3 regions of the Beduinella massiliensis genome follow, and region 2 is predicted to be linked to each of the others. Evidence: predicted binding sites of a transcription regulator. Region 2 holds the regulator's gene; each other region holds the start of a gene.

Region 1 (7,103 bases), 1.4 Mb from region 2:
TACGACCTTTACGCGATCAACTGCGTCGACGGGGATTTTCAGCAGATCGTCTTAAAGGGCTTTGCCCGCGACCTGTCGGAATACCCGGCGCTTCAGGACTTTGCCGCCAGCCTTCGCCCGTTTCTACGCGAGGCGGTGACGGTTGACGGGCGGCTGTACGGCATTCCAATCCGGCTCTTCGGCAGCCAGTGCGCCTATTCGCCGCAGGCGTTCGCGCTGGCGGGCCTGAGCGAGGAGGACGTGCCCTCGACCTACGAAGAGCTGCTGGACTTTCTGGCTGCGCGGCTGGAGGAGGAGATGCCGGATGGCGTCCATCTGGTGTACGGCACGGCGAACCTGCGCGGCACCTTGGCGAACATGATGACGCGCGCGCTCATCGACCGGTATTACAGCGCGCCGGAGCCGCAGCGTTTTTCTTCGCCGGAGGTTTTGCGCATCTATGAAAAGCTGGACGCGCTCGACACGTCGCGGCTGGACGAATACCTTTCCTCCCTGCAGGAGGGAGATCAGTACGGCGAGCCCGCCCTGTTTGCCATGGCCTACGACGTCATGAAGCTGGAATCCGACGCGGAAGCCGGCGACTTTCAACCGATGGTTCTTCAACTAGACGAGCGGGAGGAACCTCGCATCCCCGTGCAAATCCGCCTCTTCTTCATCAGCGCCGACAGCCCGCATCCAGACGAGGCGGCGCTGTACCTGCAAACGTACCTGTGCGGCCTCGACGGAACCTTCACGATCGCCGCCTGCAAGGGGCCGCATGCGCCGGTGGAGGACGCCTCCGTGCGCCGGGAGATTCATGCGGCGCAGGCGGAGGTAGAGGCGCTGCAGGCCGCTAAGCCCGCCGACGAGGAGCAGGCGGAGGAAATCGCCGGGCAGATCGAGCAGGCGACGGCGCGGCTGAAACGGCTTAAGGCAGGGCGCTGGCGGGTTTCCGAAGCGGACATCGAGGCGTACGAGGCGCGGGCGGGGATGTTCTTCGTTCCGGCCTATCATCCGCTGGGATCGCCCGAATCGGAGGGCTACCGCTCCGTCAAAATGCTGATCGACCAGTACGCGGCGCGCCAGATCGACGCGCGGGCGTTCACCTCCGCGCTCGACCAGAAGCTTGCAATCATCGCGCTCGAGGGACGCTGATCGTCTGCCATTTCCACATAAAAAGCGCCCGCAGCGGATTTCCGCTGCGGGCAAAATAGATGGAAGGGGAAAATGGAGAAACCGAAATCTATATCAACCGTTCGGCTGTTCCGTCTTAAACAGCCCCCGGACGGTGCCTGCCACGCTGCGGCCCAGCGTGCACAGCGAGCGGCCCGTGCCGCGCAGCACCTCGCCGACGTTCATCGCGATGTCCTCGGCGTCCAGGCGGCTGAGGCTGTAGCGATAGCCCAGCAGCAGGAGGAGCAGCGCGCACAGCAGCATGAACTGCGGGAAGAGGATGGCGAGCACGATGATGAACAGCACGCTGAAGTCCGCGATCTTGGCGTCGTCGGCCACGATGTTCACGCGGTTGCGCAGCAGCGTGGAGAGGATGCCGTGCACGCGGCGGCGGGCGGCGCTGCGCTGCTCGCTCTCTTCCTCGGTCTTCTGGTATTCCTGCTGGGCGGTGGAGGCCTCGTCGCGGATGCGGCCCTGGCGCTCCAGCTCGATCAGGCAGGCGGTCACGTCGCCGTCAAAGCGCTCGAGCAGCTCCACCGCCTCGGCGTAGGTGACGTTCGCGTGGCTGCGCAGGTATTCGATGCTTTCAAGCTGGTCATTTTGAAAAGTGGTCATGGTCTTTCCTCCTCGCAATTTCATGCGGTACTTCTTGGTTCCTTGGAATGACTATAGGATACCGCAAAATCGGACAAACTGCTTTGGAAAAGGCTGAAAGCATCATGAGAATCGGATTAGAATACCGCCTCGTCCAGCTCGCGGATCGAGGGGAACGCAAACGCAGGCGGGAACGCCGTGTCCGCAAGGTCGCCCGGCTTCGCCTCGCCCGTGAAGACCACCGCCGTGTCCACGCCCGCCGCGATGCCGCAGGCGATGTCCGTGTACAGCCGGTCCCCGATCACCAGCGTCTGCTCCTTTGAAAAGCCCGTCTGCGCGAGGCACATGTCCACGATGATCGGGTTCGGCTTGCCGATGTAGACGGGCTCGCGCCCGGTCGCGCAGCGGATCATCCCGCAGATGGCCCCGCAGTCGGGAATCGCCCCGAAGCCCACCGGGCAGGCGAGGTCCGGGTTGGTCGCGAGGTAGGGCATGCCGGGCCGGGTGCAGAGCAGCTCGCAGAGCGCGCGCGCCTTTTCGTACGTCAATTCGTCGTCAAAGCCCACCAGCGCGCAGGAGACGTCCGGCGAGAGCGCCTCCGTCACCGAAAGGCCCGCGCGCGCAAGCTCCGACCGAAACGAGCGCGTGCCCACGACGAAGATTCTGTCCTCCGCGTGGCGCGCCTTCAGGTACTGCACCGTCGCGGTCGAGGCGGTGACGAAGCTGCTCTCGTCCGCCGGTACGCCCATGCGCCGGAACTTCTCCACGTAGTCCGCGACCGAACGCGTCGAGTTGTTGGTGATGAAGACGTACTTGCCCCCGCTTTCAAGGACGTGGCGGAAGAAGTCCATGCTGCCGGGCAGCAGCGTCGCGTCCAGCGACACCGTGCCGTCGATGTCCAGCAGAAAAAGGCGCTTTTGCCGTAAACCCATGCTGATCCCCGCTTTCCCGGTATTGTCCCGCGCCGCGCGGGCCTGCCGTTTCGCATTATAGCATACCGGGACGGCCTGTCAACCGGCGCGCACGGACGAAAAGATTTTTGAAAAAAGATTGGAAAAGGGGTTGACAGATGAAACTGTAATTGGTAAAATTGCAGTAAAGAACTGAAACAAAAGAAAATGCAGTTCGGATGCTCTGCTGAGGCCACGCGGGGCGAAAAAGCAATCTAAGGAGGCGCTTATGGGCTTTACCATCGAGGCCGGCGTATCGGCCATGACCGTATTTTTGCAGGGACTCGTCAGTTTCTTTTCCCCGTGCGTGCTTCCGCTCGTGCCCCTGTACATCGGCTACCTCGCGGGCGGCACGCAGACGGTGGACGCGGACGGCACGGTGCGCTTCGGGCGCAAGAAGGTGCTCGTCAACACGCTCTTCTTCGTGCTGGGCGTTTCCTTTGCCTTCTTCCTGCTGGGCTTCGGGTTCACGGCTCTGGGCCGGTTCTTCAGCGGAAACCGGCTGCTGTTCGCCCGCATCGGCGGCGCGATCGTCATCGTATTCGGCCTGTTCCAGCTCGGGCTCTTCGGCGGACGCGAAATCGGGCGCGAACACCGGCTGCCGCTGCACCTGGAAAAGCTCACGATGAACCCGGTGACGGCGCTGGTGATGGGCTTCACGTTCAGCTTCGCCTGGACGCCCTGCGTGGGCCCGGCGCTGGCGAGCGTGCTGCTGATGGCGTCCTCCTCGAATTCGGCGGCGGCGGGTTTTGGGCTGATCGGCGTGTACACCCTGGGCTTCGTGCTGCCCTTCCTGGGCGTGGGGCTGTTTACCTCCTCGCTGCTGGACCTCTTCAAGCGCCACCGCAACGTCGTGCGCTACACGGTCAAGGTCGGCGGCGTGCTGATGGTGCTCATGGGCGTGATGATGATCACCGGCTGGATGAACGGCGTCACGGGCTATCTCTCCGGCCTGACCGGCGGCAGCGCGCCCACCCCGGCGAAGTCTGCGTCCCCGGCGGTAACGGCCGCTGCCACGGAGGTTCCGTCCCCGACGGAAGTTCCGTCCCCGACGGAAGTCCCGTCCCCGACGGAAGTTCCGTCCCCGACGGAGGCTCCGTCCCCGACGGAAGCCCCGTCCCCGACGGAGGCTCCGTCCGCGACGCAGGCCCCGGCGGTGCGCAGGCCCCGGCGGTGCTGCCCCCCGCCCCGACCCAGGCCCCCACGGATGCGCCGGAGAAGATTCCCGCGCCGGACTTCACGCTCACGGACCAGAACGGCAAGGTGCACACGCTCTCCGCCTACAAGGGGCAGGTGGTCTTCCTGAACTTCTGGGCGACGTGGTGCGGCCCCTGCCGCCAGGAGATGCCGGAGATTCAGGCGCTGTACGAAAAGCATGGATTGAACGAAAACGACGTGGTGGTGCTGGGCGTGGCCAACCCCAAGACGGAAGAGGGGCCGTACAATTCGGACAAGTCGATTGCGGAGATCACGCAGTTCCTTTCGGACGGCGGCTACACCTACCCCACGGTGATGGATGTGACGGGCGACGTGCTGGCCCAGTACGGCATCAGCGCGTTCCCCACGACCTTCATGATCGACCGGGACGGCAACGTCTTCGGATACATCACGGGCACGCTGACGGCGGACATCATGGACGACATCGTCGAGCAGACCCTCTCGGGCGTGCGCAGATAAGCGGGAAAGTCAACAGAGACGAAGAAAGGATGCATGGAATATGAAAGCGATGGGACTCAATTTGCAGAACTTCGAGCGGGAGGCCGTTCAGGCGAAGGAGACGGTGCTGGTGGACTTCTGGGCGCCCTGGTGCGGCCCGTGCCGCATGCTTTCGCCCATCGTGGAGGAGATCGCGGCGGAGAACCACCCGGGTCTCAAGGTCGGCAAGGTCAACATCGACGAGCAGCCGGAGCTCGCGGCGCGCTTTGGCGTGATGAGCATTCCCACGCTGGTCGTCCTGAAGGACGGCAAGGCCGTATCCACCGCCGTGGGCGCGCGGCCGAAGCAGGCGATCCTCGGCTGGCTGGGCCTCAACTGAACCGAATCAAAAGGCGTCCGCCGCGCGAAAACCGTTTCGCGGGGCGGGCGCCTTTGTCGTCGGGTTCTTATGAAAACATGGGCTGCGCGCGGCGCGGAAGGAGCGGTTCGGAAAGGGGGCGGGCACTGCCCGCACGAGCCGCGTATCGGAAAGGGATGCGGCCACGCGCACCCGCGCGCGGTGCGGAAGAAGGGGTTCGGAAAGGGGAGCGGGCACTGCCCGCACGAGCCGCGTATCGGGAAGGGATCGCCGCAGCCACGCGCACCTGCGCGCGGCGCGGAAGGAGCGGTTCGGAAAGGGGGCGGGCACTGCCCGCACGAGCCGCGTATCGGGAAGGGATCGCCGCGGCCACGCGCGGCGCGGAAGGAGCGGTTCGGAAAGGGGGGCGGGTACTGCCCGCTACATCGCGGCCATGTCCCCGCCGGAAATGTAATTGGCAAGCATCAGGATCAGCTCGCCCGGCGTCGGCTTTTCGACCACCGTATATCCCGCGATTTCGCATAGGCGCTGCCGGTCGCCGTGCATCCAGATGTCCTCGACCACGCGCGCGATGTTGCGCGCCGCCTGCGCGGTGGTCGTGCTGTGAAGGGCCGCCACATCCGGATAAAGGTGCCGCATCAACGCCCGGGATGGATACTGTCCCCGCTCGAGGGTGAGCGAGACGGCCGTGGCGAGATATGCGTACCCGCAGCGGGAGATATGCCCGCCCAACGTCATGACGATCGGTAGGGTATTTTTCATCTGTAAAGCACCATCCTTTGTATCGGTGCTTACAGGATACATAATTCTCGCAAAAATAGACCAAATTCGTCATAATTAGGCATAAAAAATACGAAAAAAGACAGAACAGACCTATGAACGCGCCGGAGACGGCTGTAAACGCTTTACAGAGGCCCAGACGGCGGGATATAATAAGAAAACAAAACCAAGACCGGAGGAATCGCCATGCTGTTTGTCTGCTATCCCAAGTGCACCACCTGCCAAAAGGCGCGCCGCTTCCTGGAAGCGCGCGGCGCTTCGTTTACCGTCCGCGACATCAAGGAGGAGAGGCCCACGGCGGAGGAGCTCTCCGCCTGGCAGCAGCGCAGCGGCCTTCCGCTCAGACGCTTTTTTAACACGAGCGGGCTGGAGTATCGGGCGCTGAATCTGAAGGAGCGCCTGTCGGACATGCCGGAGGAAGAGCAGCTTTCGCTGCTCGCCTCGAGCGGCATGCTGGTAAAGCGTCCGCTGCTCGTCGCGGACGACTTCGTGCTGGTGGGCTTCCGCGAGGCGGAGTGGGCGCAGCGCCTGTAAGCGGGTGCAGCCCGTCAAAGCCGGAATAAGAGACAGGCCGCGGTCGCGTGCGCAAAGGCATGACGCGGAAGCGGCTGTTCGGAGGCGGACCCAGCCCGTCAAAGCCGGAATAAGAGACAGGCCGCGGCCGCGTGCGCAAAAGCATGTGGAGGAAGCGTACGTTCGGAGGCGGAGGCGGGCCCAGCCCGCGGAGGAGGGTACAGCCCGTGATGAAATCTTTTGTGCTCGAATGCTGCGTGGACAGCGTGGAATCCGCCGTGGAGGCGGAGCTGGGCGGCGCGACGCGGCTGGAGCTGTGCGCGTGCCTGCCCGTGGGCGGCCTCACGCCCACCCGCGCGCTTTTCGACGCGGTGCGCCGGGCGGTGGACCTGCCGGTGCGGGTGCTGCTGCGCCCGCGCGCGGGCGACTTCCTGTACACCCAGGCGGAGTTTGGCGTGCTGGTCGAAGAGGCGCGTGCGTATCGTGCGGCGGGGGCGGACGGGCTCGTCCTCGGCTGCCTCACGCCGCAGGGCGCGCTGGACGTCCCGCGCATGGAGGCGCTGATGCGCGCGGCGGACGGCCTGCCCGTGACGCTCTCCCGCGCGTTCGACCTGTGCGCGGACCCGCTGCCCGCGCTGTGCGCGGCGCAGGAGCTGGGCGTCGAGGCGATCCTGACGTCCGGCTGCGCGGCGAGCGCCCGGGCGGGCGCGGAAATGCTTGCGATGCTCTCGCAGTGGGCGCGGGGCATTTCGGTGATGGCGGGCGCGGGCGTCGACGCGGCGGTCGTCGGGGAATTGCTCGAATCGACCGCCATCACCTGCTTTCACCTGTCGGCCAAGCGGCGGGTTGAAAGCGGCATGGCGTTTCAAAGGCCCGGCGTGCCCATGGGGCTGCCGGGCCTGGGGGAGGACGTGTTTCGGACCGACCGCGAGGCCGTGCGCGCGGCGCGCGACGTGCTCGACCGCTGGGCGAGGGCGTAGGTTACAGGTCTTCGGCGTAGGCCTCCATCTCCCCGGCCGTCGGCGGGCGCACGGAAAAGTCGAGTGTGCCCTCCTCCATTTCGCCCTGCCAATATTCCGCGTAGAGGCCGAACTGCAGGT
Region 2 (7,103 bases):
GGCATGATCAAGCCCAGTTTTATCCCTCCTCCTGATATTCGCCAGCTTCGCGATCTTCTGCGCTACCGCGGAAAGCTCACCAACATCCTGACCGGCGAGAAAAACCGAGCACAGAACTGTCTGACCGTCTCCAATCTGAAGCTGGATGATGTGTTCTCGGATGTATTCGGCAAATCGGCAAGGTCGATTACCGAATACATCCTTGAGCATCCGGGTGAGCCCTTTGACGTTGCCCCCTTCGTTGACAAAAGGTGCAAGCATTCTCTTGACGAGATTCAGGCCGCAGTTGACGGCGCAATCTCTCATGAGCAGGCTGTCAAGCTCCGCGAATCCCTTGACCACATGGACGAGCTTGAAAAGCACCGTGCGAAGATTGAAAGCGTGATTCTTTCCTTGACCGAACGCTATTCCCACGCGCTTGATTTGCTTCACTCCGTTCCGGGCTTCTCCGCTAACCCGATGACCGCAATCTCAATCATTGCGGAAATCGGCGCGGATATGTCCGTGTTCCCTTCGGCCAAGCATCTCAGCTCGTGGGCTGGTTGCTGCCCCCGCAACGACCAATCCGGTGGTAAGGTCAGGTCTACACGCATTTCCCGCGCCGGCTCCTACATTAAACCATTACTGGTTCAGGTCGCCAACGCCGTCATTCGCTCTAAAGAACACCCGGAATTTGGGGAACGTTACCGCAGAATCAAAGCCCGTCGTGGGCACAAAAAAGCCATCATTGCCGTGTGCCGTATGCTCCTGACCGCTATCTGGAATATATTGACCAAGCTGGAGCCTTACTCTCCCGATGGCTTCCTTTCTCCCTCTCCTGTGGATAAAGCAAAGGTTCTTACCAAGTCTCAAGCGTTGGAGCTTTTGCGATTGAGGGGCTATGTCATTACAGACGAACCGCCCGTTTTCGCTCACGCTTAGCGCTCCTTCGCTTTCTCTGTCTGGCTGCCTTTTGACAGCCTGTTTGCTGTCCCCTTTGTTATGGCCGTTATCCTTGTGTTTGTTTCAAACTTCTTCTCGCTCGATGACTTTGGTGGGCAGCTAGCTGCCCACCAAGTTCGCACCAACAACAGACCGATGCGCCCTCTCCTTTGGGTTTCGCCTAGAGAGTTCCTTCTTGCTTTCACTCTCCAAGTTGTTTGACAAACCTACAAAAATGCAAATTCTCCGGGTATCTTCATTAAATCACAGTACCCCGAAAGATAACCGTTTCTTAGCTTGACGCCCCTTCTTTCGCATGCTAGAATGCCCATGGTACGATTCTTCGTCAATCAATGCGCGAAAAGAGGATGGGAGCCATGAACAGGCTGCTGACAAGGGATACGAATTACTATCACGACCTATTAAGGCTCGCCATTCCGGTAGCTTTACAAAATCTAATCACCTTTCTGGTCTCTTTTGCCGACAACCTGATGGTCAATACGCTTGGCGACGGCGCGGTATCCGGCGTATACATGGGGTCGCAGATTCAAGTGCTACTGCAGATGTTCACATCCGGCATCGGCGGTGCCGTCATCATTATCGGCGCGCAATATTGGGGAAAACACGACACGCTGCACATTCGCCGCATCGTCGGGATCGGCCTGCGCTTTGCCGCGCTCGTCGGCGCAATTTTGACGGCCGTGTGCGCGCTCTTCCCTACGCAGATCATCCGCGTCTTCACCAGCGACCCGCTCGTCATTGCAGAGGGAGCCGTCTATCTGCGCTGCGTTTGTTTCTCGTTCGTCTTCTTCTGTATCACGCAGGTACTGCTCGCCTCCATGCGTTGCGTTGAGACGGCCAATGTCGGGATGTACGTATCTGCCATCTCGCTCGTCGTGAACGTCTGCCTCAATTACGTGCTCATCTTCGGTAAGTTCGGATTCCCGGCCCTGGGCGTTCGGGGCGCGGCTATCGCCACGCTGATCTGTCGCATCGTCGAAACCTGCGTCGCTCTCTTCTATGTTTTGAGGGTCGATAAAAAGCTCAGCTTCTCGCTGACGGACACCCTAAACGGTGATTCGGAGCTGACCCGCGACTTCATTCGATACGGAACGCCTCTGGTGCTCGGTGAAATCGTCTGGAGCGTCAACATGATGGCCAACAGCATCATTCTGGGCCACTACGGCGCAAGCGTAATTACCGCTGCAAGCGTCGCCAATACCATGAACACGCTCGCTTACGTAGCGATCAACGGCCTCGCGACAGCGATGGGCATCATCACCGGAAAGACCATCGGCGCGGGCAAGACCGAGCTGATGAAGGAATATGCGCGCACGACACAGGTCATCTTCCTCACGCTCGGCTTCGTCATCGGCGCGCTGACCGTATTGATCGCAGGGCCCTTCGTGTCGCTCTACGGCGGCATCAGTGCGGAGGCTGCCGTGCAGTCCACGCTGTTCATCCGGGTGCTTTCCGTCACCCTCATCGGCACCTGCTATCAAATGCCCTGCCTCTTCGGGCTCGTCAAGTCCGGCGGAGACATCAGCTTCGTATTTAAAAACGACACGATTTTCGTCTTTCTCGTCGTACTGCCCAGCGCGATCATCGCTTCTTACCTAGGTGCAGCGCCCTGGGTCGTCTTTGCCTGCCTCAAGTGCGACCAGATTTTAAAGTGCTTTGTCGCAGTCGTCAAGGTTAACAGGTACAACTGGATGAAAAATCTGACGCGCACCACAGCAGCATCGTGAGGGGAGATTCGCATGAATAGGGGCGACGCGGTCTGGGCGGCACGTGAATGGGTGAATCGGGAAGGCGCTGACATGCCCGGGTTTTGTGGAGCCTATCTGTCGGGGTCCGTTCTGGAAACGCCGGATGACGCCGCATGGTCCATCACCTCGGACGTCGACGTGGTCGTCGTGCTGCGCAAACCCTCCCAATCCCTCGGCAAGTTTACGTATCAGGGGGCCCTGTTGGAGGTAACCTGTATCGATCGTGCGGCTTTCGATTCGCTTGAGCACATTTTGACGACGCATTACCTCGCCTATGCGCTGCAGGCGAACGGCATCCTCTCCGACCCCGAGGGGTGGCTTGCGCCTCTGCACAGGGCCGTCGCGGAGCAATTCGCATCTCCGTATTGGATCAGGCGACGCTGCGATGGCTTCATCGCCTCCATCCGAAAAAGTGCCGCAGCCTTTGACCCTTCCGCGCCCTACCCGGAGCGCGTCAACAGTTGGCTTTTCCCCACGGGGATTTCAACCTTTCCCATTATTTCAGCCGGACTGAAAAACTGCACGGTGAAAAAGCGGTATTCACAGGCACGGCGCGTCCTTTCGCAATATCGTTTGGAGGAATTCTGCACGCGCTTGCTCGCTCCGTTGATCGGCGACGCTTTTGACGCGGCTTGTCTGCCTATGCATCTGCGAGAACTCATCGCTACATATGACCTCGCCAGCGCATCCTTCGGTCCATCCAAAGCGTATCGCTTTCGCGCAGACATCACCCCACAGGCTCGAAACATTTCCATCGGCGGTATCGAGGAACTGCTCGCTTCAGGCTACCCGCAGGACGCGGTCTTCTGGATGGGGGCCACGTTTGCGCGGTGTCAGATCATTTTGCACATGGATGACGCGGAAAAGGCTTCCGCGCGGCTGCCAGCCTTTAGGCGTTTCATGGCCGATCTCGGCTTGCGAGACGACGACGATTTTAAACGCCGCTTCGATTCCTTGCTCGCCTTTCTGCCGGACATACAGAAGGTTTGTGAATCCATCCTGCAAACGCGCGCCTGATTTTTCAGGTTTTTCCCTTTTGTACGCAAGATCGCGAACAAACGTTTGATGACGCCTTGCTTTTTCCCTTCCGTATATGATATACTAATTTCAGCTACTATGTACACAAGGTGGTAACGTCTCATGAAGAAACCGCGCGGCGATAATCAGGCAAAAATTCTGGCATTTATTAAAAGCGAAATACAGGAAAAGGGCTATCCCCCGTCCGTTCGGGAAATCTGCGATGCAGTCGGCCTAAAGTCCACCTCGACCGTGCACGGTCATTTGCAGCGTCTGCAAAAAAAAGGGCTCATTCACCGCGATGCCATGAAACCTCGCGCGATGGAGGTTTTGGGAGATCCCTCCTTTAACCGCCAGGAAATGGTACAGATTCCCGTGGTCGGCCGCGTCACGGCAGGCATTCCCATTCTTGCGCAGGAAAATGTCGAGGATCAGTTTACCTTGCCCGCTGATTTTCTGGGCGATGGTGAGCACTTTGTGCTCCGCGTCCGCGGAGAAAGCATGATCAACGCAGGCATTCTGGATGGCGATTATCTGGTCGTTCGCAAGCAGCCCCATGCCAATAACGGTGATATCGTCGTCGCGCTCATCGAGGACGAAGCGACGGTCAAGCGCTATTATAAGGAAAATGGCCATTTTCGTCTTCAGCCGGAGAACGACACGATGGAACCGATCATCGTCGAGGAAATGTCGGTGCTGGGCAAGGTCACTTCGCTTCTTCGCCGCATGTAAGTTCATAAAAAATCGCAGAATGCGCGTGTTCCTGATTGGATTGGAAACGCGCATTTTTTCTTTCCGGCGGAGTGATTGTCATGCTGATTTTTTTCATCTTAAGAAAGACCAGCTATAAAGATTCATAGAAAAATTTCGATTAAGGGCATAATTTTTTCACACAAGACAATATAAAGTCGATTCCAAAATCATCAACCCAATTCTCTGACAGATGAGCGCAGTCTAAGAGCGTGGATATTGCCAAACGCCAAGTAGCAATACGAGAAGCCAATTGTATTGAGCTTTTAGGGAAATCTCTCTTTGAAATTGCGGAGTATGATTTGATAATCTGTGAAGAAAAAGAAGGATTCCATCCACTAAGCACGCTAATAAAACCCAATTCAAAAACCGGGTTACCAATCAATGCTTGTCCAAAGTCAAGAAGTACGACTTTTCCTTTAGATAACAAAACATTATCTTCATTCACATCAAGATGAAGTATTGAAAAAGGAGGGATGTTTATAGAATCTAACGCCTGAACATCCGCTGCTATTATGGCGCGATTGTCTTGAATACGAGTTTTCAGCTCATTTAAACGGGGCGTATGATAGTCGGATAAAGTCTTAATCTTGTTTAGCCTATCAAAATAATAATTTACCGATATATGTTCTACGAAGTCAAAAACATCAGCATTTATAGAGTGAAGGCTATGCAAAGCCATTGCTAATGTTGTAGGGCTATCAGTTATAGATAACGATGGTGAATCGATAAATTCCATTGAAAAAGCTTTGATCTCAGGGTGATATGTGTATGCCTTTGGCACAAAATCAATCATTTGTGAGAGGGTATGAAGCAAGTTGAACTCTTGCAAAATAGAAAATCCAAGCAGAACATACTCTTTACGCATAACTTTTAATGCTTGTTTGAACCCGGTTTTTTTATCTACCAGCACATAAACAATGGCATAGTACCCATCCTCAATTACATTTTCGATGATGTGTTGAGGATATGATATATTTATCCATTCGATAATCGAGGCTGTCAACTAAGCATCCCCCTTCAACCCCTGCTTCTTCGGCGGCGCGGCTTCACACGGCCTGTTCTCTCTGAGAATCGTGAAGATGATGTTGCACATTTTTCTTGCAATTGCGCCAACGGCAGTCAGGTGATGTTTCCCTCTGGATTTTAACGATTGGTAGCAATCGGACGGGATTGAATCACAGAATGCCGCTCGGTTGGCGGCAAGCCAAAGAGTCCGCCGAAGATAAGGCGAGCCACGTTTGGAGATATGCTGTCTCGTGCCTGTAAATTCCCCGGATTGCGTCCCTAATATAAGATAGCGAGCGCCCCTGAACTCCTTTCTGGAAATCAGGGCGCTCGCTGACGGTTAGATACGACGGTTCTGACTCAGGGCTTTCGCCATAGTACCATGGACCTGCACGCTGATCGTCCGCCGCATCCTGGCAGGACACAGTTATTTAAGCTGTAAGGTATCGACCTTGCGGCCGACGGCCGCGGCCGCATAGGGCCCTTCCAACACCTTGCGAGCGATCTCCATGACCTCTTCGCGGGTCACGCTTTCGATCTTCCCAACCACGGTGTCGATCTCATTGGCGTATCCAAGCAGCAGCTTGCTGCGCCCGATCGACGACATGCGGCTCGACGTGCTTTCGAGCCCGAGGATATAGCCGCCTTTGAGCTGGTCGCGCGCCTGTACAAATTCCTTGTCAGTAAAGCCCTCGTCTAAGAAGCGCCTGACCTGATTATGAATTTCGTCTATCACCGCCTGCGCCTGCTCGATAGAAGTACCCGCATAGATCGCGTAAACGCCGCACCCCGGATAAGAAGTCGGGTAGGTATAGACGGAATACGCGGCACCCATCTCCTCGCGGATTTTCTGGAAGAGGCGCGAGGACATGCCGCCGCCCAGGATGTTGTTGAAGACGGATAAGGGATATGCCTCGTCCGTCCCGAGCGGAATCCCCTGATATCCGAAGCAGAGATGTACCTGTTCGATGTCCTTGTTTTTCGTCTCCGCGCGCGCTGCACAGCCGCCGAACGCATCCCTCTGCGGCGCATGGACAGGCTCGCTCCAGTCCCCGAGGAAACGCGCAGCCATCTCCTTTAGCTGCTCCAGGTCATAGCCGCCCGCGACGGCGAGAACGGTGTTGTCGGGCCTGTAATGCCGGCGATGAAAGGAAAGCAGCTGATCACGGGTGACACTCCGTATGACGCTCTCCGGGCCGAGAATCGGCCTGGCGAGCGCATGATCCGCAAAGTACGCCGAGCTCAGGAGCTCGTACACGAGATCCTCCGGCGTGTCCTCTGTCATCGCGATCTCCTCTAGAATCACGCCCCGTTCTTTCTCTAAATCCTCCGGATGAAACGCAGCATGCAGCAGCATGTCGCTGAGCAGGTCGAGCGCCTTCTCGAAGTGCTCGTCGATAACCTTCGCGTAATAACACGTGCATTCTTTGGACGTAAAAGCGTTCATCTGCCCGCCGATCGCGTCCATCTCCTCGGCAATCTGCATGGCGCTGCGGCGCTCCGTCCCCTTAAAGAGCATGTGCTCGATAAAGTGCGAAAGCCCATTTTCCTCCGGCGTCTCCTGCATCGAGCCCGTACCCACCCAAAGGCCGACACTTACCGAGCGAAAATGCGGAATTCTTTCAGCGATCACGCGTA
Region 3 (7,103 bases), 650 kb from region 2:
TGGGGTCGAACTCCTTGACGCCGACGGCCTGTCTGTGGCGGCGGCATTCTCCGACGCGGAGGGCGCCTATGCCTTTGAAGGGCTGGCGCCGGGGCGTTATCGCGTGCGCTTCACGGCGGACGGATGCGCGTTTTCCGGTACGAGCCGCACGCAGGCGCGCGGTTGCGCGCCGCGAACGGAGGAAGACTCCTCTACCACCGACCTGTTGAACGTGACCATGGGCGGAAGCCTTGCGGAAATTAACGCGGGCGTGGTGGCGCTTTCGACCGTCAGCGGACGCATCTTCGAGGACGGTGACGGCGACGGCGCGCAGGGCGCGTTTGAGCGGATGTTGCCGGACGTGCAGGTCGAGCTGCTTTACGCGGACACGAACCGCGTGGCGCGCGAGACCGTGACGGTATCGGACGGCGCCTTCGTGTTCGGCGGCGTGCGCCCGGGAAGCTATCGCCTGCGCCTGACGCTGCCGGACGGATACGTGTATGCGGCGACGGGCGGGCTTGAAAGCGTCGAGATGGAAAAGGGCATGACGGGCGAGATACAGGTCCGCTACGGCGAGGACGTCGAGGGATTGACCTGGGGTGCGCTCATCATGGGCGGCGTAACGGGCCTCGTCTGGGACGACGAGGACTTCGACGGCGTGCTGACCGAAGGGGAAGGCGCGGTACGCGGGGCGGTCGTGGAGCTGCTGAACGAGGCGGGGAGTGCGGTGCAGACCGTGACGACCCTGCGCAAGGGAGAATTCTCCTTTGAAGACCTCATGCCGGGCGTCTACTCCCTGCGCCTGACGCTGCCGGACGGATACGTCCTTACGCGTGCCGGGGACAGTGCGGTCGCCGCGGAAGGCGAGCGCGCGGTGCAAACCGTGAGCTTTGACCTTGCGATGGGCGAGCGGCGGACGGACGTGCGCTTCGGCGCGCTGAGGCCCGCAGCGGTCGAGGGAACCGCCTGGATAGACGCGGACGACGACGGAAGGCCGGCGGGCGTCGAGAGCGCCATGCCGGGCGTCGAGGTTTCCCTGTGGAGCGAAGAAAGCGGCGCATGCGTCGCGCAAAGCCGAACGGACGAATCGGGTGTGTGGCGGTTTGACGACGTCATGCCGGGCGATTACAGCCTGCGCGCGGCGCTGCCGGAGGGTTACGCCTTCGCCCGCAGAGCCGAGAACGGACGAAATACGAGCGCGATCCTGACGACGGACGCGCTGGAGGGACAAAGCGAAGTCTTTACGCTCAAGAGCGGACGCACCGCGCAGATGCAGATCGGCGCGGTCGGCGTCGGTTCGATTGGCGGGGCCGTCTGGCTGGATAGCCAGTATGACGGGCGCCTGAACCGCGAAGAGGCGGGCATCGCGGACGCACAGGCAGAGCTGCTGGACGAGACGGGCGCGCTCGTGATGCAGACCCGAACGGACGAGCATGGGCGCTATGTCTTTGAACGGGTGCGCATGGGAAATTACAGTGTGCGCATCCGCCTGCCGGGCGGCGAGATTTTCACGAAGACGCAGGAAGACGGCGACAGTCTCGTCCCACAGCAGGATACGGACGTGGGAGAGACGGCGATGATGAAGCTGGAAATGGGCGCTTCCATGACCGGCGTGAACGCGGGCGCGATCGAGCCCGGATCGATCGAGGGCATGGCCTTCATCGACAGAAACGAGGATGGGCAGCTTTCAGAGGGAGAGGAAGCGCTCGGCGGCGTGCTCGTCGAGCTGATGCAGGGCAGCACGGTCGTCGCCTCGCAGACGACGGACGAACTGGGCGCGTTTGCGTTTAAAACGCTGCGTCCTGGCAGCTACCGGCTGCGCATCGCGCTTCCGGCGGGCTATCTGTTCGGTCGTGAGGTATCGCTGAACCTCGCGCACGAGGACGACGCGCAGGGCGAGAGCCCGGAGATGCTGCTGGACATGGGCTGCTCGATCGACGGACTGAACTATCCGGCGCTGCCCGGCGCGTCCATCAGCGGTTGCGCCTGGGAAGATCTGGATGTGGGCGGCGTGCGCGACGCGGCCGAGCCCGTGCTTGCCGGAACGAAGGTAGAATTGATGCTTCAGACGGACGGCGGCTGGCAGATGCTGAAAGCCGTGACGGTCGGCGACGACGGCACGTATGCCTTTGAACGCCTGCGTCCCGGCACCTACGCGGTGCGCTTCACGCTGCCGGGCAATTACCTGTTTACGGAGAACGCGACCTACGCGCCGGAACAGAATTCGGACGTGTTCGTCGTGCCCGGCCAGACCGGAACGACGCCGGAAATGACGCTCGCCATGGGCGACGCGCAGCAGCACGTCGACGTGGGCGGCATACTGCCCGGACGGCTGGGCGACACGGTCTGGCTGGACGAAAACGGAAACGGCTTGCAGGATCACGGGGAACCCTTCGTAGAGGGTGTAACGCTGGAGCTGTACGCGGTCTCGGCGGACGGCGGGATGACGCTGACGCAGACGGCGGTGAGCGATGCCTACGGCCGCTACCGAATGAAGGATCTCAGGCCTGGACGATACGTGCTGCGCGCCATCCTGCCCGAGGGCAGGACGTTTACCCAGCGCGTTCAGGGTCTGCCGGAAATCGACAGCGACATCGCCGACGTTCGGGACGGATACGGGGAGACGGAGGTATTCGTGCTGAAATCCGGGCAGACGCTGCTCAGCGTGGATGTGGGCCTCCAATAAAGGCGTTTAAAGGGAACGGCGCGGATGCTGCAAAAGCTTCCGCGCCGTTTTTGCTTTATCAAGTTGAATTTTAACATAATACGAACAAGTGTTTGCAATAATGCAAAAGACATGATATAATACCTGTATCAGAGGATGGAAGGAAGATACGGGACGTGGATATTTGGGAAAAGCTGCGCATCTTATCGGACGCCGCCAAGTACGACGCCGCCTGCACCTCCAGCGGTGTCTCTCGCAAGGGAAGCGGCGGGCTCGGCAACGCGGTCAGCTACGGCATCTGCCACAGCTTTGCAGCCGACGGGCGGTGCATATCGCTGCTCAAGGTGCTGATGAGCAACGCCTGTATCGGCGACTGCAAGTATTGCCAATCCCGCAGCTCAAACGACTGCGAGCGTGCGACGTTTACGCCGGACGAACTGGCGGATTTGACGATCTCCTTTTACCGGCGAAATTACATCGAGGGGCTGTTTCTCTCCTCGGGCATCGTAAAGTCGCCCGACCATACGACCGAGATGATGATCCGCGCGCTTTCCAAGCTGCGCAACGTCTATGGGTTCCGCGGCTACATTCACGCCAAGGCGATTCCCGGCGCATCGCCCCTGCTGGTGGAACGGCTGGGGCTGTTGGTGGATCGCATGAGCGTCAACATCGAGCTGCCGAGTTCCGGGTCGCTGAAGGCCCTCGCGCCGCACAAGACGAAGCAGTCCATCCTTTCGCCTATGGCCCAGATTCGCGACCGGGCGGTGCAGAGCCGTCAGGAGCTCGCGCTCTATCGCTCGGCCCCGCGCTTCGCGCCCGCTGGGCAAAGCACGCAGATGATCGTGGGGGCCTCGCCGGAGACGGACATGCAGATTCTTCACCTCACCCAGGCGCTGTACAAAAGGTACAGCCTGCGGCGGGTCTTCTATTCAGCCTATATCCCAGTGGGAGACAAGCGGCTGCTGCCGGTCAAGGCTCCGCCGCTTCTGCGCGAGCATAGGCTTTATCAGGCGGACTGGCTGCTGCGTTATTACGGGTTTACGGCGGATGAAATCCTGGAACAGAATGCGCAGATGCTCGACCCGCGGCTCGACCCCAAGTGCGCCTGGGCGCTGCGCCACCGGGATCACTTTCCGGTGGACGTGAACCGCGCGCCCATCGAGATGCTGCTGCGCGTGCCAGGCGTCGGCGTCACCTCGGCGCAGCGCATCGTCGCCGCGCGCAGGGAAGCGTCGCTGACGTTTGACGGGCTCAAAAAGCTGGGCGTCGTCACAAAGCGGGCGCAGTTTTTTGTCGCCTGCAAAGGGGGCGTGCAGCCCGGCCTGCGCGCCGGGGAGGACGCGGTTTACCGTCAGCTTGCGCGGGAGAGCCGCGTACCCGGCCTCATGGGCGGGGAGCAACTCTCTCTCTTCGACGGCAGGCCGCAGCTTTTACTGGGAGGGGATTGACGTGGAATACGTATACGACGGCACCCTGGACGGACTGCTTTGCTGCATCTTCCGCGCGTTTGAACGGCGGGAGACGCCCGAGGAGGTGCATCCGCGCATGCCAAGCCAGCTGTCGCTGCTGGGCGCGCCCGTCTGCGTCGAAACGGAGGAAGCGCGCGCCCGGCGCGTGGAGGCGGGCATCGCGCGCACGGGCGGCATGCAGGCGCTCTCGGCGGTGCGCGACGCGGTCTATTCCGCAAACCCGCACGCGGGGCGCGACGCGGTTCGCTACGCACGGCTCGTCTTCCGTTACGGCCCGGCGGTGCACGATCTGCTGACCGACGATACGCTGCTTTGCGTCCGGGACACGTCCCAAAAGCTCTGGCGCGAGGTAGGGCAGCTCCGCGAGTTTCTCCGGTTCCGCGAGCTCGAAAACGGCGTATACATCGCAGAAATGACGCCGGAAAACGACGTGACGGAGCTGCTGATGCCTCATTTTGCAGACCGGTTTGGGGACATGTCCTTCATCCTGCACGACCGGGGGCGAAAGAAGGCGGGCGTGTTCGACACGCGCGGCTGGGTAATCGCCTCCTCCGAGCAGATGCGCCTGCCTGAAATCAGCGCACGGGAGGCGCGGTATCAGTCGATGTGGAAGCTTTTTTATGAGACGATCGCGATCAAAGCACGCGAGAACCCGCGTCAGCGCCGCCAGTTCATGCCCAAGAAGTATTGGCGCGACCTGCCGGAGATGCAGGGCCCGGCGGTCTTTCGCTGACCCTGGATGCTTACGCCCTTTTCCGCAATCGGCTTTCCACGAAGTCCGCGGCGGCGTTAGCGCCGCCCGCGCGCTTAAAGCTGTCCGCGATGCGGCGGGCGCTTTGCGTGTAGGCGGCGTCGCCCAGGAGCGTATCGACCGCCCGGCGGATCGCCTCGGGGCGGTTTTCCTTTAAGAAGAGGCCCGCGCCCAGATCGGCCGTCCGGTTGGCTACGCCGCTCTGTTCGGCGGTCTGCGGGAAGAGCACCAGCGGTACGCCGAAATAAAGGCTTTCGCTGACGCTGTTCATCCCGCAGTGCGAGAGGAAGGCGTCGGCGCTCTGCAACACCGCCGTCTGCTCGACATGCCCATATACGGATACGCTTTCGGGCAGAGGGCCCAGCGCGGCGATGTCGGTTCCATCGCCTACGGACAGGAGGGCGCGGTACGTACCGTCCGAAAAAGCTTCCACGCAGTTTTGATAGAAGTCGGGCATGCGGTTGTTGACGGTGCCCATGGAGATGTAAATCGTCTTTCTCGAATCCCTCTTAAACGGCTGCGGTACATGGAGGGAGGGGCCGACGAAGGCGTAGTGCTCGGAAAACGTATCCGAACGGGGCTGAAAAGCCTTTGAGGTGTAGACGAGGGTATCCGTCTCGTCGTCATTTTGGATGAGGGAAAGCAGGTTTTTGACCGGGTACCCGTGCGATTGAAGCAGCTTCAAATCGCGACGGACGCTAGGCATCGCCGCGATCATGGAAAAAACCTGCGAAAGGCTCGGCTTCATGATTCGGGCAGAATAGCGGTTGAAGGCGAAGGTGGTGGTGGACGAGATGAAGGGAATGCCCAGCTTGAGCGCTGCAAACTTTCCCCACGCGGCCATGGAATCCGCGATTACGCAGTCCGGACGCCACTTTTTCAGCGTCTCGCAGACCATTCCATCCAGCGCCAGGGTCGTCTGAACGAGCAGCTTGATGGAAAAGCCCATGTCCTTTCCGACGCGCGCGGCATCCTCAGGACGCAGGTTCATCTCTACGTCATACGGGTCGCAGGCGATGAACGTTGCGCCGGCGGCCTCGATTTTTTCTCGAAACGCCTGATAGGAGAAGTATAGGACGTCGTGCCCGCGGCGGGTGAGCTCGCGGACGACCTCTAGGGTTGGGTTCGTATGCCCGTGCGCGGGAATACAGAAAAAAGCGATTTTGGACATGATGCACCTCCTGAAGGGCTGTCGGTTTAGGCAGGGCAGTCAATCGGTTTCGCCCGCCTGTTTGATCGCCTCCGCGAAGGCTACGGAATCCTCTTCCTGCTGATCCGGGTAGAGTTCCTTCGCCTTTCCGGCAAAGATGGCGTCCGCGATGCTGGAAAATATCGCGTACCGTTCCAACGCGATACCTTTTTCCGCGTCCGCGAGCAATATCAGGGTGTCGCCCGGGGCGATCTGAAAAAGATCCCGAACCTCCTTGGGGATGACGATTTGCCCTTTGGGGCCGACCTTGACCGAGCTCATGAACTTGCCGTCCTTCACAGTGGCTTTCATGCCGTCGCCTCCTTGAAAGTATAATTTGTATTACTAGTTATACTATTCTGCGCTGGATTTGTCAAGTGAAACCCGACGCGTCCGCTCTGCGGTTTGACCCAGGGAAGATCGTGCTTGCGGGAAGACGCGGGGTATGATACCATAGGATAAAAGCGCGGAAGGAGACCTCCCATGTCGCAGATCACCAAGAGAGCGCTGGCCGAAGCGCTCAAACGTCAGCTTGAGCAGCGCCCGCTCGAAAAGATCACCGTCAAGGATCTGACCGACGAGTGCGGCCTTAACCGCCAGACGTTCTACTATCACTTTCAGGATATTTACGACCTGCTCGGCTTCACGTTTAAGGAAGAGGCGGAGCGCACTTTGGGGGAGAACCGCACCTATGAAAGCTGGCAGGAGGGCTTCCTCAACGCCCTGTGCTACGTGCAGAACCACCGGCGCATGGTGGAAAACGCCTATCACTCCATCGGCCGCGAGCATCTGGAAGCCTATCTGTACAGCGTCGTGTTCGAGCTGCTGATGGGCGTGCTGGACGGACAGGCGCGGGGGATGCGGGTATCGCAGGACGACCGGCGCTTCATCGTCGATTTCTACATGTATGCTTTCGTAGGCGTAGTGCTGGAATGGATTCGCAGCGGGCAGAAGGAGGAGCCGCGCGCGCTGACGGAGCGGCTTGCGCGGCTGATCGAGGGGGACTTTAAGCGCGCGCTGGAAAAGTTCAGCGCCTGAATGCGACAAGCA

What was found. Region 2 encodes LexA, which represses DNA repair genes until DNA is damaged. Its sites were predicted from a motif close to CNAACANNTGTTNG; they were not measured.
Region 1: C1725_RS04445 (cytochrome c biogenesis protein CcdA) is a predicted target of LexA. The motif match lies at 2,775-2,788, and genes of this name have one in related genera.
Region 3: C1725_RS07980 (putative DNA modification/repair radical SAM protein) is a predicted target of LexA. The motif match lies at 2,747-2,760, and genes of this name have one in related genera.

What each region holds. Positions count from the first base shown of each region.
Region 1 covers NZ_LT963430.1:845,910-853,012, forward strand. Annotated here, with positions in the region: gene C1725_RS04430 (ABC transporter substrate-binding protein) at 1-1,134, shown strand, start outside; gene C1725_RS04435 (UBA domain-containing protein) at 1,228-1,767, opposite strand; gene C1725_RS04440 (HAD-IIA family hydrolase) at 1,884-2,678, opposite strand; gene C1725_RS04445 (cytochrome c biogenesis protein CcdA) at 2,926-4,002, shown strand; gene C1725_RS19185 (TlpA family protein disulfide reductase) at 3,960-4,373, shown strand; partial or broken gene trxA (thioredoxin) at 4,402-4,731, shown strand; gene C1725_RS04455 (sporulation initiation factor Spo0A C-terminal domain-containing protein) at 5,131-5,472, opposite strand; gene C1725_RS04460 (Spx/MgsR family RNA polymerase-binding regulatory protein) at 5,677-6,024, shown strand; gene C1725_RS04465 (copper homeostasis protein CutC) at 6,234-6,983, shown strand; gene C1725_RS04470 (hypothetical protein) at 6,985-7,103, opposite strand, start outside.
Region 2 covers NZ_LT963430.1:2,269,562-2,276,664, forward strand. Annotated here, with positions in the region: gene C1725_RS11070 (IS110 family RNA-guided transposase) at 1-921, shown strand, start outside; gene C1725_RS11075 (MATE family efflux transporter) at 1,299-2,669, shown strand; gene C1725_RS11080 (hypothetical protein) at 2,682-3,707, shown strand; gene lexA (transcriptional repressor LexA) at 3,831-4,439, shown strand; gene C1725_RS11090 (phosphotransferase) at 4,579-5,463, opposite strand; gene C1725_RS11095 (transposase) at 5,464-5,790, opposite strand; gene C1725_RS11100 (insulinase family protein) at 5,893-7,103, opposite strand, start outside.
Region 3 covers NZ_LT963430.1:1,615,775-1,622,877, forward strand. Annotated here, with positions in the region: gene C1725_RS07975 (SdrD B-like domain-containing protein) at 1-2,665, shown strand, start outside; gene C1725_RS07980 (putative DNA modification/repair radical SAM protein) at 2,821-4,092, shown strand; gene C1725_RS07985 (TIGR03915 family putative DNA repair protein) at 4,094-4,846, shown strand; gene C1725_RS07990 (macrolide family glycosyltransferase) at 4,857-6,035, opposite strand; gene C1725_RS07995 (AbrB/MazE/SpoVT family DNA-binding domain-containing protein) at 6,075-6,365, opposite strand; gene C1725_RS08000 (TetR/AcrR family transcriptional regulator C-terminal domain-containing protein) at 6,537-7,091, shown strand.